DNA from 3 places in the Hafnia sp. CBA7124 genome. Region 3 is predicted to be linked to each of the others. Evidence: predicted binding sites of a transcription regulator. Region 3 holds the regulator's gene; each other region holds the start of a gene.

Region 1 (4,456 bases), 1.7 Mb from region 3:
GTTTCGGTGATTGCCTGTGCATTGGGCTCCCTGCCGCTGACCACGTTTGCGCAAAACAACGGCGTGATCCAAATGACCGGCGTGGCCTCTCGTCACGTGGGGAAATACATCGCGGCGATATTAGTGATCCTTGGGCTGTTTCCCGTTATTGGGCGTTTCTTTACCACTATCCCCGCGCCTATTTTAGGCGGCGCAATGACACTGATGTTTTCGATGATTGCCCTCGCCGGGATAAAAATCATTCTGTGTGGCGGTATGGATCGGCGTGAAACTCTGATTGTGGCAACTGCGCTGGGGATTGGGCTGGGTGTTTCCTACGATCCGCAAATCTTCCGTGTTCTTCCTGATTCTATTTATGTGCTGTTTGAAAACCCTATCTGTGCGGGTGGCGTAACCGCCATCATTCTTAACCTGCTGATCCCTAGAGTGAATAAGCGTGGTCAAGAAGATGAGTTGGAAGAACTGATTAAGCCCGTGACTGAGAATTTTACTCAAGCGAAGTAGTCGTTCATCACACTGACATGTTTATGGAGAAAACATCATGTCTGGACAACATTCTTTGAAAGCGATACGCGGTAATTTTTTAGATATCGTCAAAACAGTAGAGCAGCCTGAGGAAATTGAATCTCATCTGCGTTTTATTGAAGACGGCTTAATGCTGCTCCGCAGTGGGAAAGTTGAGTGGTTTGGCACATGGCAGGAAGGTAAGCATCTCATTCCAGAAGGTATCCGCGTACGTGACTACAGCGGAAAAATGATCGTGCCCGGTTTTGTGGATACCCATATTCACTATCCGCAAAGCGAAATGGTGGGAGCCTATGGTGAACAGTTGCTGGAATGGCTGAATAAACATACGTTCCCCGCCGAGCGGCGTTACAACGACATTGAATACGCGCGCGAAATGTCCGCTTTCTTTATCAAGCAACTATTGCGCAACGGCACCACCACGGCGCTGGTATTTGGCACCGTTCACCCTGAATCGGTTGATGCGCTGTTTGAGGCCGCGCATAACATCAATATGCGAATGATCGCAGGCAAAGTGATGATGGATCGCAATGCCCCTGATTATTTGCTCGATACGGCGCAAACCAGCTATAGCCAAAGCAAAGCACTGATCGAACGCTGGCACCACAACGGGCGTTTGCTCTATGCCATTACGCCGCGCTTTGCCCCAACGTCAACGCCAGAACAGCTGGCAATGGCGCAGCGGCTGCGTGAAGAGTATCCCGACACGTATCTACATACCCATCTTTGTGAAAATAAAGACGAAATTGAGTGGGTTAAAGCTCTGTATCCCGAACGAAAGGGCTACTTAGACGTTTATCATCACTATGGGTTAACCGGTAAAAATAGCGTTTTTGCGCACTGCGTACATTTAGAAGAGTCCGAGTGGGACTGTTTGCGCGACACCGGCTCGTCGATCGCGTTTTGTCCAACGTCGAATTTGTATCTCGGCAGCGGTTTGTTCAACCTGAGAAAAGCGTGGCATAAGCAGATTAAAGTCGGCATGGGAACGGATATCGGCGCTGGAACCACCTTCAATATGCTGCAAACGCTGAATGAGGCGTACAAAGTGATGCAGCTTCAAGGGTGGCGAATGTCGGCCTATGAAGCGTTTTATCTGGCGACCCTAGGCGGTGCCAAAGCATTAGGGCTTGATGGCATCATCGGTAATTTCAATGTCGGCAAAGAGGCTGACTTTGTGGTTTTAGAGCCAACGGCAACGCCGTTACAGCAGCTTCGTTACGATAACTCTGTGACTCTCATGGACAAATTATTCGTGATGATGACGCTTGGCGATGACCGTTCGATCTACAGAACCTACGTGGATGGACAATTAGTGTACGAACGCACCTAAAATGTCGATATCTTTAGTTGAAATGACGGTTTATAGGCCAGATAATCGTTTGCCTTAAATAACCGTCCCATTTTTATGACTGATGTGCTTGATGGGGTAATCGTTTGCTTTGTGGTTTCGTAGCAAGTTATAGATACCGCAAATGGATATCGCAAAGTTACGGTAATAAGAAAAACGCAGGTTCAGGCGTTAGCAATCTTGAACAACATTATTGTCATCATGCGCAATGTTAAAACACTCAGAGGACATCAATATGTCTAGCAATTCATCTCAAGAAGGGTCAGCGGGTAAATCGGGCGGTTCGCTTGACGCTTACTTTAAAATTTCGGCTCGTGGCAGCAGCGTTCGCCAAGAAGTGTTGGCGGGGGTGACTACTTTTCTTGCCATGGTGTATTCCGTTATCGTTGTGCCGAGCATGTTGGGTAAGGCGGGATTCCCCCCTGGAGCCGTGTTCGTTGCAACATGTTTAGTGGCGGCTTTTGGTTCCTTGCTAATGGGGCTGTGGGCGAATCTGCCAATGGCCATCGGGTGTGCGATTTCCCTGACGGCGTTTACCGCGTTTAGTTTGGTGCTCGGGCAGCACATCAGTATTCCAGTGGCTTTAGGCGCTGTATTCTTGATGGGCGTTCTGTTTACCCTGATTTCGGTCACGGGGATCCGTTCGTGGATATTACATAACCTGCCGATGGGGATTGCTCACGGAACGGGGATTGGTATTGGGCTATTCCTGCTATTGATTGCCGCAAATGGCGTGGGCTTAGTGATTAAAAACCCACTTGAAGGGCTGCCGGTGGCGCTGGGGGCATTCACTTCTTTCCCTGTGATGATGTCCTTGCTAGGGCTTGCCATTATCTTCGGCTTGGAAAAGCTAAAAGTTCCAGGCGGAATTTTGCTGGTGATCATTGGTATTTCAATCGTCGGGCTGATTTTTGACCCAAGCGTGAAATATCAGGGACTGTTTGCATTGCCAAGCCTGTCTGCAGCCGATGGTTCATCGCTGATCTTTAGCCTCGATATCATGGGGGCATTGCAGCCAGTGGTACTGCCAAGCGTGCTGGCGTTAGTGATGACGGCAGTTTTTGATGCGACCGGTACGATCCGTGCGGTGGCTGGTCAGGCAAACCTGTTGGATAAAGACGGCCAAATCATCAGCGGTGGCAAGGCGTTAACCGCTGACTCCGTAAGCAGCATTGTTTCGAGTTTTGTGGGTGCTTCCCCTGCGGCCGTGTATATCGAATCTGCGGCGGGTACGGCAGCCGGTGGTAAAACCGGACTCACGGCTACCGTTGTTGGCGTGCTGTTCCTGCTGATTTTATTCCTGTCTCCGCTGTCTTATTTGGTTCCGGGATACGCAACGGCACCGGCGCTGATGTATGTTGGCCTGCTGATGCTGAGCAATGTTTCCAAGCTGGATTTCAATGACTTCGTTGATGCGATGTCTGGTTTGGTATGCGCGGTGTTTATCGTTCTGACCTGTAACATTGTGACCGGTATTATGCTGGGCTTCACCACTTTAGTGGTTGGCCGTATCTTCTCCAATGAGTGGCGCAAGCTGAATGTGGGCACGGTAATCATCGCGATTGCCTTGGTGGCATTTTATGCAGGCGGCTGGGCAATTTAAGTTTGCTGCGTGAAAACCGATAACGTTTATAAGAGCGCCTAAGGGCGCTCTTTGTTTTTATGTGATGACCGCTTGCGGTCGCTATCTTCAACAGAAATAATACCATTGGTTACTTTCAGGTAAATCTCAGCCTATTTGCACACTTTTTCCTTTAGGACAAAAATCATAAGGTGATATGTTTGAAAGGGTATTTATAAGCAAAACGCGGTTGTATTTTGTAGTGAGACTAAGGAAAGCATGGAAATCTTCTTTACTATTCTGATCCTGATCCTAGTGGTGTCTTTATCTGGGGTGGTAACGCGTATGTTGCCGTTCCAAATACCGTTGCCGCTGATGCAGATTGCTATCGGGGCTCTGCTGGCATGGCCGCATTTTGGCCTGCACGTCGATTTTGACCCTGAACTTTTCCTCGTACTGTTTATCCCTCCGCTGCTGTTTGCTGACGGGTGGAAAACGCCAACGCGAGAATTTTTACACCACGGGCGTGAGATCTTAGGTCTGGCGCTGGTGCTGGTGCTCATCACGGTGGTTGGCGTCGGGTATTTCCTGCACATCCTGTTGCCTGAAGTTCCTTTGGTGGCTGCGTTTGCTCTGGCCGCCGTGCTCTCGCCAACTGACGCCGTGGCGTTAGGTGGGATCGTGGGCAAAGGCCGCATTCCAAAAACCATTATGGGCGTGCTGGAAGGCGAAGCCCTGATGAACGATGCGTCTGGTCTGGTTGCGCTGAAGTTTGCTATCGCCGTTGCGATGGGCACGATGGTGTTCACCGTGGGCGGTGCGACGCTTGAGTTCCTTAAAGTCGCGATTGGTGGTCTGCTCGCCGGTGTTGCCGTGACATGGCTATACAGTAAATCGCTGCGCCTTATGAGCCGCTGGGCGGGCGATGATCCTGCCACGCAAATCGTATTCTTGATGCTGCTGCCGTTTGCCAGCTATCTGATTGCTGAACACGTGGGCGTTTCCGGTATTTTGGCCGC
Region 2 (4,456 bases), 1.4 Mb from region 3:
ATGAGTCACTTCAGGATGGAACTGAACGCCATAGAAACGCTTTTCGTCGTTCGCCATAATAGCGTACGGGCAGGTTTCAGTGCTGGCAACGGTAACGAAATCAGAAGGGATCGCGGTAACTTTATCGCCATGGCTCATCCAAACGTCCAGCACTGGGGTGCCGTCTTTTGTCAGAGAGTCTTTGATATCGTCAAACATTTTACTGTGCGCGGTCACTTCAACCTGCGCATAGCCAAATTCACGTTCGTTTGAGCTTTCTACATGGCCACCCAGTTGCATCGCCATGGTCTGCATGCCGTAGCACACGCCAAAAACAGGCACACCGGCAGTGAAGACATATTCTGGAGCACGTGGGCTGTTGTTCTCAGTCGTGCTTTCAGGGCCACCGGACAGAATAATACCGCTTGGGTTGAACTCACGGATCTGCTCTTCGGTGACATCCCATGCCCACAGCTCGCAATATACGCCGATCTCACGTACGCGGCGTGCCAGAAGCTGAGTGTATTGGGAGCCGAAATCCAGAATCAGAATGCGATGCTTATGAATATTATGAGTCATGTAAGGCCTTGTTTAGAAAAATAAATAGCCAAAAAAAACGAAAATAGGTCACTGAATATTCAGCGGCGAGAATCGGCTTTGCGTCCTCGCCACCTGTAAAGATATTACGAACCCATGCGGTAGTTCGGTGACTCTTTGGTGATGGTCACATCGTGAACGTGGCTTTCTTGAATCCCTGCGCCGCTGATGCGAACAAACTCAGCTTTGGTACGCAGTTCATCAATGGTTGCACAGCCGGTCAAACCCATGCATGAGCGCAGACCGCCCATTTGCTGATGGATAATTGCTTTCAGGTGACCTTTGTAAGCTACGCGGCCTTCGATACCTTCAGGAACCAGTTTGTCGGCAGCGTTATCGCTCTGGAAGTAACGGTCAGAAGAACCTTTAGACATCGCGCCCAGTGATCCCATACCGCGATATGATTTGAATGAACGGCCTTGATACAGTTCGATCTCACCCGGAGATTCTTCAGTACCAGCCAGCATACCACCCACCATGACGCAGCTTGCGCCAGCGGCCAGTGCTTTGGCGATATCACCGGAGAAGCGGATACCGCCATCGGCGATAACAGGAATACCGGTACCTTCCAGCGCTTCAACGGCGTCAGAAACGGCGGTGATCTGTGGAACACCAACGCCGGTAACAATACGTGTAGTACAAATAGAACCAGGACCGATACCTACTTTAACCGCGTTCACACCGGCTTCAGCCAATGCTCTTGCGCCCGCAGCCGTAGCCACGTTGCCGCCGATAATTTGCAGGTCAGGGAATTTAGCGCGAGTTTCGCGAATGCGCTGTAACACGCCTTCAGAATGGCCATGGGAAGAGTCGATCAGCAGTACGTCAACGCCGGCTTCAACCAGCGCGGCAATGCGCTCTTCGTTGCCTGCACCCGCGCCTACCGCAGCACCTACGCGCAGACGGCCATGCTCGTCTTTACACGCGTTAGGCTTGCGCTCTGCTTTCTGGAAGTCTTTAACGGTGATCATGCCGCACAGGTGGAAGTTTTCATCAACAACCAGCGCTTTTTCCACACGTTTTTCGTGCATGCGCTGCAGAACAACTTCGCGAGCCTCACCTTCTTTCACGGTAACCAAACGCTCTTTCGGCGTCATTACCGCAGTCACTGGCTGCTCCAAATCGGTAACAAAACGCACGTCACGACCGGTGATGATACCCACCAGCTCCAGATCGTCAGTGACAACCGGATAACCCGCAAAGCCATTACGCTCGGTCAGCTCTTTCACTTCGCGCAGAGTAGTGGTTGGCGTCACAGTTTGAGGATCTTTTACCACGCCGCTTTCATGTTTTTTGACGCGACGAACTTCTTCAGCCTGACGCTCAATAGACATGTTTTTGTGGATGAAACCAATACCGCCTTCCTGTGCCAACGCGATCGCGAGGCGCGCTTCGGTAACGGTATCCATTGCCGCAGACAGCATTGGGATATTCATACGAATGGATGAAGTCAGCTGAGTGCTAAGATCGGCAGTGTTTGGCAGAACGGTAGAATGGGCAGGAACTAGGAGAACGTCATCAAACGTTAGGGCTTCTTTTACGATACGTAGCATGGGCAATATCTCACCAGGGTGGTAAATCAAATAGATTTAATATTGCCGCGGCATTATACAGGCCGAAAACGGTTGCCTCCAGTACTTTTTACAAAAAAGTCTTGCGAAGGTCATTCAAGCATGTAGTATCGACTGATTAACACCTTGATTTAGAGTTTGATCTACGTCACATGTCACTGCCATCTTCCCCACCAATTTTTACCGTTAGCCGGTTAAATCAGACCGTCCGTCAGCTGTTAGAAATGGAAATGGGGCAGATCTGGTTATCAGGCGAAATCTCCAACTTATCTCAGCCTTCATCGGGCCATTGGTACTTCACGCTTAAAGACGATCGTGCTCAGGTTCGCTGCGCGATGTTCCGTAATAGCAACCGCCGTGTCACTTTCCGCCCGCAAAACGGTCAGCAGATTTTGATGCGTGCCACCATTACGCTGTACGAACCTCGCGGTGATTACCAACTGATTGCTGAAAGTATGCAGCCAGCCGGTGATGGTTTGCTGCAACAGCAGTTTGAGCAGTTGAAGCAACGCTTGCAGGAAGAGGGGCTGTTTGATCCTGCCCACAAAAAACCATTACCGTCGCCAGCCCACTGCGTTGGCGTTGTGACTTCATCAAGCGGTGCCGCGCTGCACGATATCCTTAACGTATTAAAACGACGGGATCCGTCTCTGCCAGTGGTCATTTATCCAACCGCGGTACAAGGCGCCGATGCACCGATGCAAATTGTGCGCGCCATTGAATTAGCCAACCAGCGTAAAGAGTGTGATGTACTGATTGTCGGCCGTGGCGGTGGCTCGCTTGAGGATTTATGGAGCTTTAACGATGAGCGCGTGGCGCAGGCTATTTTTGCCAGCCTTATCCCTATCGTCAGCGCCGTTGGTCATGAAACCGATGTCACTATCGCTGATTTCGTCGGCGATCTGCGCGCACCAACGCCGTCCGCGGCAGCAGAGTTAGTCAGCCGAAATCAAACCGAGCTCATGCGCCAAATGCTTTCACAGCAGCAGCGCATGGAAATGGCGATGGATTATTATCTCGCCCGTCATCAGCAGCGTTTTACTCGTCTGAATCATCGTTTACAGCAGCAGCACCCGCAGCTGCGTCTGGCTCGTCAGCACACATTGCTGATTAAGCTACGTCGCCGTTTGGACGAAGCCGTGCAAACACGCCTGCGCTTGGCGGAACGCCAGCAAGAGCGCACCAGCCAACGCCTTAATCAACAGCAGCCCTCTGCGCGTATTCAGCGCCATCAACAGCGCATCGAGCAGCTCCACAACCGGCTGGAATTACTCGTCCAACGCCAGCTTAGCGGCAATCGTGAACACTTTGGCGCATTGTGTTCGCAGTTAGAAGGCGTTAGCCCACTCGCCACGCTGGCACGTGGGTTTAGCGTGACGCAGCCACCCAGCGGCGGTGTGCTGAAAAGCATTAAGCAGGTAGCTCATGGCGATCTGTTAAAAACCCGAGTACAAGACGGGTGGGTAGAAAGCACGGTGACTTCAACCGCAGCGCTGCCTAAAAAACGTAGTGCAAAATATAACTCATAAGCCTAATAGTGAGTTCTGTGATATAGGTCACTTCGCATAATAAAAGCGGTGGCCTGAATCCTGTTTATACCCACTTTCGTTATTCTGTCATCCCTTCCTTGCTTTATAGATAAAAACAACGCATTTAAATTTCACTTTGCTTTTGATTGGTTATGAATCGAAAGCAAAATGGCGTGAAATCGACGCAAAATAAAACTGTGATCCTCAGTGCATTCTATAAACACCCGCTTTGTTTTAATTCCTCACAGCCCATTAAGGCTATTAGGGGATCATCATATTTATTAAACATCTCCTAGTTCACAGATAAAACATTATCACCATTCGTTTCTAACAATGGCGGTTTATTATCATTACCTGTTTATTGGGAGTGCCCACATGTCGGACACAAAGTCTTTTAAGTCAAGGTTATGGGAATTTTTTCAAAGTCTAGGAAAGACTTTTATGTTTCCCGTTTCTTTATTAGCTTTTATGGGTTTGTTATTAGGCGTTGGAAGTTCAATTACGAGCCCCTCCACCATCAAAAGCTTTCCATTCCTAGGCAATGAATTAGTACAGCTAACGTTTGGATTCGTTGCTACCGTCGGCGGGTTCGCTTTCACTTACTTACCGATTATGTTTGCAATGGCCATTCCATTAGGTCTTGCTAAACGTAATAAAGCTATTGGCGCATTCTCTGGTTTTGTTGGCTATATGATAATGAACCTTTCAATTAATTATTATCTTATGAGTAGCCATCAACTTGCCGACGCAGCACATATGAAACAGGCTGGACAAGCCATG
Region 3 (4,456 bases):
AATTCGGATCAGCTATTTAGATAACGATTATTGGCAAGGACACTACGTTGGCGCTCGCCGCGTGATGACGCCAAAAACGATTCGTTAATAGCAGAAGATCATTGTTAAACAGACTTATGGTAGGGATTCATTGCATTTTGTGATAATCCCTATCATTTAGATTTACCCCATCTTTGTATTATCCCCTCCCCTTATTTTATGTTCTGTGGCCGTTTTGAACGAATGGTGCACAAATCGCCAATTGATAACCAAAAACAAAAATTTTGCCTGTTATTAGATTCAAAACTTGCTAAAATCGATCCCCATAACAAGAGCACAACAAGATCGTTTCAATTTTAAAAACCCGCTCACTGACATTAACGTTGGTGTGATGCATGAAACATAAAACACTTACGTGTAACTGTTTCATTGCAAAATAGAGCAATAATAGGAGAGAGCAATGTCTTTTGAATTACCTGCATTACCATACGAAAAAAACGCACTCGAACCGCACATCTCCGCAGAAACCTTGGAATACCACTACGGTAAGCATCACAATACCTATGTGGTAAACCTGAACAACCTGATCAAAGGCACTGAGTTCGAAGGTAAATCACTGGAAGAGATCATCAAGACCTCTACTGGCGGTATCTTCAACAACGCTGCTCAGGTTTGGAACCACACCTTCTACTGGCATTGCCTGTCACCAAAAGGTGGCAACGCACCAACTGGCGCCGTGGCTGAAGCCATTAACAAAGCGTTTGGTTCATTTGATGCATTCAAAGAAGAACTGACTAAATCTGCCATTGGCAACTTCGGTTCTGGTTGGACTTGGCTGGTTAAAAAAGCAGACGGTTCTTTGGCGATTGTAAACACCTCAAACGCTGCAACTCCACTGACCAACGGTGACAAACCACTGCTGACCGTGGACGTTTGGGAACACGCCTACTACATCGACTATCGCAACGCGCGTCCTAAATATCTGGAGAACTTCTGGGCTCTGGTAAACTGGGAATTCGTGGCGAAAAACTTGGCATAAGTTTGCTGAGTGACGTACATGAAAAAGGCGGTCAACTGACCGCCTTTTGTTTTAGCCATGTTAATGGCTATCGATAAAAAACTTAGCGATAAATCAATGTAGCGCAGCAACAAAACTAAAGATAACAATCACAGCCAGTGCTGCGACCGTTGTCATTAGAGAATATTTCAGATCGGTTTCCATTTCTTCTTCTCCCGCATTTCGTTATCAGATCAATTTTGATTATACATAAACACTTGCAGAAAGTGTGTGAAATCATTTTCACATACCTTAAATGGGATCGCACGCAGTAAAACTTTCGATTATTCTTTCTGTTAACACACAATTTTGACTTCCCCTTTTGCATTTTATAGGCCAAAATTTACGGTTTACTGCTACGTATCAGCTTTCATAACGTAAAAGAATAGGCTGGCGCTTGATATATCCGCATATTCCTCTCTTTGATGCGATTGTAATCAGTGTATTTTGATGTACGTAAGCAAACGATTAACACAATAGCTATGTCATAGTTACATTAGCTTAGGAGTCATCTGTTTCATGGCAACGATTAAAGATGTGGCAAAACGCGCGGGCGTTTCAACCACGACAGTGTCTCACGTTATTAATAAGACGCGTTTTGTCGCAGAAGAGACCAAGACCGCGGTTTGGGAAGCAATTAAAGAATTGCACTACTCTCCCAGCGCCGTCGCCCGTAGCCTGAAAGTTAACCACACCAAATCGATCGGTTTGCTGGCGACGTCCAGCGAGGCGCCCTATTTTGCTGAGGTCATTGAGGCCGTTGAAAACGCCTGCTACAGCCAAGGCTATACGCTCATTTTATGTAACTCTCACAACAACCCTGAAAAGCAAAAAGCTTATTTAGCGATGCTGGCGCAAAAACGCGTCGATGGATTATTAGTGATGTGTTCTGAATACCCAGAAAATCTGCTGCAAACCCTTGAGGACTACCGCAATATTCCAATGGTGGTGATGGACTGGGGGACACAACGCAGTGATTTTACCGATGCCATTCAGGATAATGCGTTCGAAGGTGGCTATTTAGCCGGCCGCTATTTAATTGAACGTGGTCATCGTGATATTGGGGCGATTACCGGTCAGCTTTCTCGTAACACCGGCGGAGGTCGCCTACGCGGCTTCCTGAAAGCCCTACAAGAAGCCAACATTCCCGCTCGTGATGAGTGGATGGTAGAAGGCGATTTCGAGCCAGAATCCGGTTACAAAGCCATGCATCAAATTCTGTCGCAAAAAAATCGCCCAACGGCGGTCTTTGTGGGTGGGGACATCATGGCGATGGGCGCAATATGTGCCGCCGATGAGATGGGCTTGCGTGTACCGCAGGATATATCGGTGATCGGTTATGATAACGTGCGCAACGCCCGCTACTTCTCACCAGCGTTGACCACCATCCATCAGCCGAAAGAGCGTTTGGGCTCAATGGCCTTTGACATGCTACTCGACCGTATCGTGAGCAAGCGTGAAGATTCTCAAACGATCGAGGTGCATCCAAAACTGGTGGAACGCCGCTCCGTTGCCGATGGCCCATATCTGGACTATCGCCGCTAAGTGATGAAGAACAGCCCTTTTCTTTTAGCGCTGTTCCCCGTTGGGCTGTTCATAGCAGGAGCGTTGCCAATATTGGCAGCGCTCTTGGCACTGACTCAGCCGCTGTCTGACATTTCCTCTTTCAACACCTTCATCCAGCCGTGGACGCTTTTACTCCAATGGCCAGGTTTGATGCGCTCAGTTGGCCTGAGCTTATGGAGTGCAATCGCCGCGACGTTAATATCACTTTGGTTGGCATTAGCGCTTTGCAGTCAGGTTATACAGCGCGCCAGCTGCACCGCTCGCGCTATTTCGAGTGCGATTTTAGCCATGCCGCATATTGCACTGGCGACCGGTCTCATACTGCTGTTATCCCCCTCAGGTTGGCTACTCAGGCTTATATCCCCAACATTTACGGGTTTTGTGCGCCCGCCAGATTGGCCAATCGTCAATGACCCTTATGCCCTATCCTTAATTCTTTTATTGGTGATCAAAGAGACACCTTTTTTATTTTTGATGGCGTTTAACATCGCGGGTCGAATTGATGTCGCTCGCCAGATGCAGGCTGCTAACGCATTGGGTTACCACAGTGAGAAAGCCTGGTGGTTGCTATTAGTTCCGCAAATACTTGTGGCTCTGCGTTTGCCGTTGTTTTGTGTGCTCGCCTTTGGCCTATCCACCGTAGATATTGCGATTCTATTGGGGCCACAGCAGCCCACAACCTTGGCGTTGTTAGTTTGGCAATGGATAAGCGAACCCTCGATGGGGCATCAATCTTTAGCCGCTGCTGGTACGCTGCTACTTATTGTTATCACATTAGCCAGCTTTGGTGCGTGGCGATATGCTGAAAAGAGCTGGTTAACATATTGCCGCAACGCTTATGGACAAAGGCGCAGCACGTGGCGCATGCCGCTTACCCCACTCTGGGCAATGGGTATTGTGTTAACGCTGGGCGCCTATGCGGTACTCTTCGTGTGGTCGGTTGCATGGCGTTGGCCTTTCTCGTCTTCTTTTCCACTACAGTGGAGCTATGATTATTGGCTTACCAGCGTTCATCAGCTTAGTACTCCGATCATAAATAGTCTGCTCATTGCGAGTGTGGCGAATCTGTTAGGTTTACTTCTGTGCGTTGGTTTTTTGGAATGGCAATTTTATACGCGTAGAAATACAAACTCATGGTTTCTGCTCGCCCCGCTGTTGACTCCACAAATCAGCCTAATTTTCGGCTTGCAGCACATGGCCGCTTGGTTGGATGTGATTGGTCTGCTGCCCAGCGTGATCTTTGCTCATATGGTGTTTATCGTTCCGTATTTTTTTCTTAGCCTCAGCGGCACGTGGCAGACTTTCGATCCGCGGCTGATCTATACCGCACAATCACTTGGAAAGTCGCCTTGGACCTGTTTCTGGCGCATCAAGATCCCATTATTGAGTAAGCCATTGGCGCTTTCCGTCGCATTAGGTTTCGCGGTTAGCATAGGATTATATTTACCCACGCTGGGTTTAGGCGCTGGGCGCTTCCCCACGTTGGCAACGGAAACCGTCGCTTATGCATCCGGTATCGATCGCCGCATGGCCGCCGTTGCGGCTCTGTGGCAAACGTTCATCCCACTTTTGGTTTACGGTATCGCGCTATTTTTGCCATTCATACTGACAAGGAACAAAAAACTGTGACGGCTTTAGCGTTTGAGCAATTCCAGGTTTATCTCGATGATAGACCGCTAACTTCAGCGTTGAATACCCGCGTAGAAGGCGGACAAATACTCACGCTGATGGGGCCTAGCGGCTGCGGGAAATCGAGCTTATTGCTGGCTATGGCGGGGCATGCTCACGCCCCGCTATCAACGCAGGGAAAAGTGCTGATCGATAGTCATGATGTGACTGAACTTCCTGCCTATC

What was found. The regulator PurR, encoded in region 3, represses purine synthesis genes. The targets are predictions, from matches to a motif close to CANGCAAACGTTTGCNTG.
Region 1: a site for PurR is predicted at 1,897-1,914, ahead of CPY98_RS18445 (NCS2 family permease). Genes of this name have one in related genera too.
Region 2: a site for PurR is predicted at 2,191-2,208, ahead of guaB (IMP dehydrogenase). Genes of this name have one in related genera too.

Annotation. Positions count from the first base shown of each region.
Region 1 covers NZ_AP017469.1:4,070,269-4,074,724, reverse strand. Annotated here, with positions in the region: gene CPY98_RS18455 (nucleobase:cation symporter-2 family protein) at 1-504, shown strand, start outside; gene guaD (guanine deaminase) at 542-1,858, shown strand; gene CPY98_RS18445 (NCS2 family permease) at 2,112-3,479, shown strand; gene CPY98_RS18440 (Na+/H+ antiporter) at 3,717-4,456, shown strand, end outside.
Region 2 covers NZ_AP017469.1:935,959-940,414, reverse strand. Annotated here, with positions in the region: gene guaA (glutamine-hydrolyzing GMP synthase) at 1-558, opposite strand, end outside; gene guaB (IMP dehydrogenase) at 663-2,129, opposite strand; gene xseA (exodeoxyribonuclease VII large subunit) at 2,300-3,676, shown strand; gene malX (maltose/glucose-specific PTS transporter subunit IIBC) at 4,052-4,456, shown strand, end outside.
Region 3 covers NZ_AP017469.1:2,334,783-2,339,238, forward strand. Annotated here, with positions in the region: gene CPY98_RS10735 (C40 family peptidase) at 1-88, shown strand, start outside; gene sodB (superoxide dismutase [Fe]) at 440-1,018, shown strand; gene CPY98_RS21110 (YnhF family membrane protein) at 1,112-1,201, opposite strand; gene purR (HTH-type transcriptional repressor PurR) at 1,556-2,581, shown strand; gene CPY98_RS10755 (ABC transporter permease) at 2,585-4,231, shown strand; gene CPY98_RS10760 (ATP-binding cassette domain-containing protein) at 4,228-4,456, shown strand, end outside.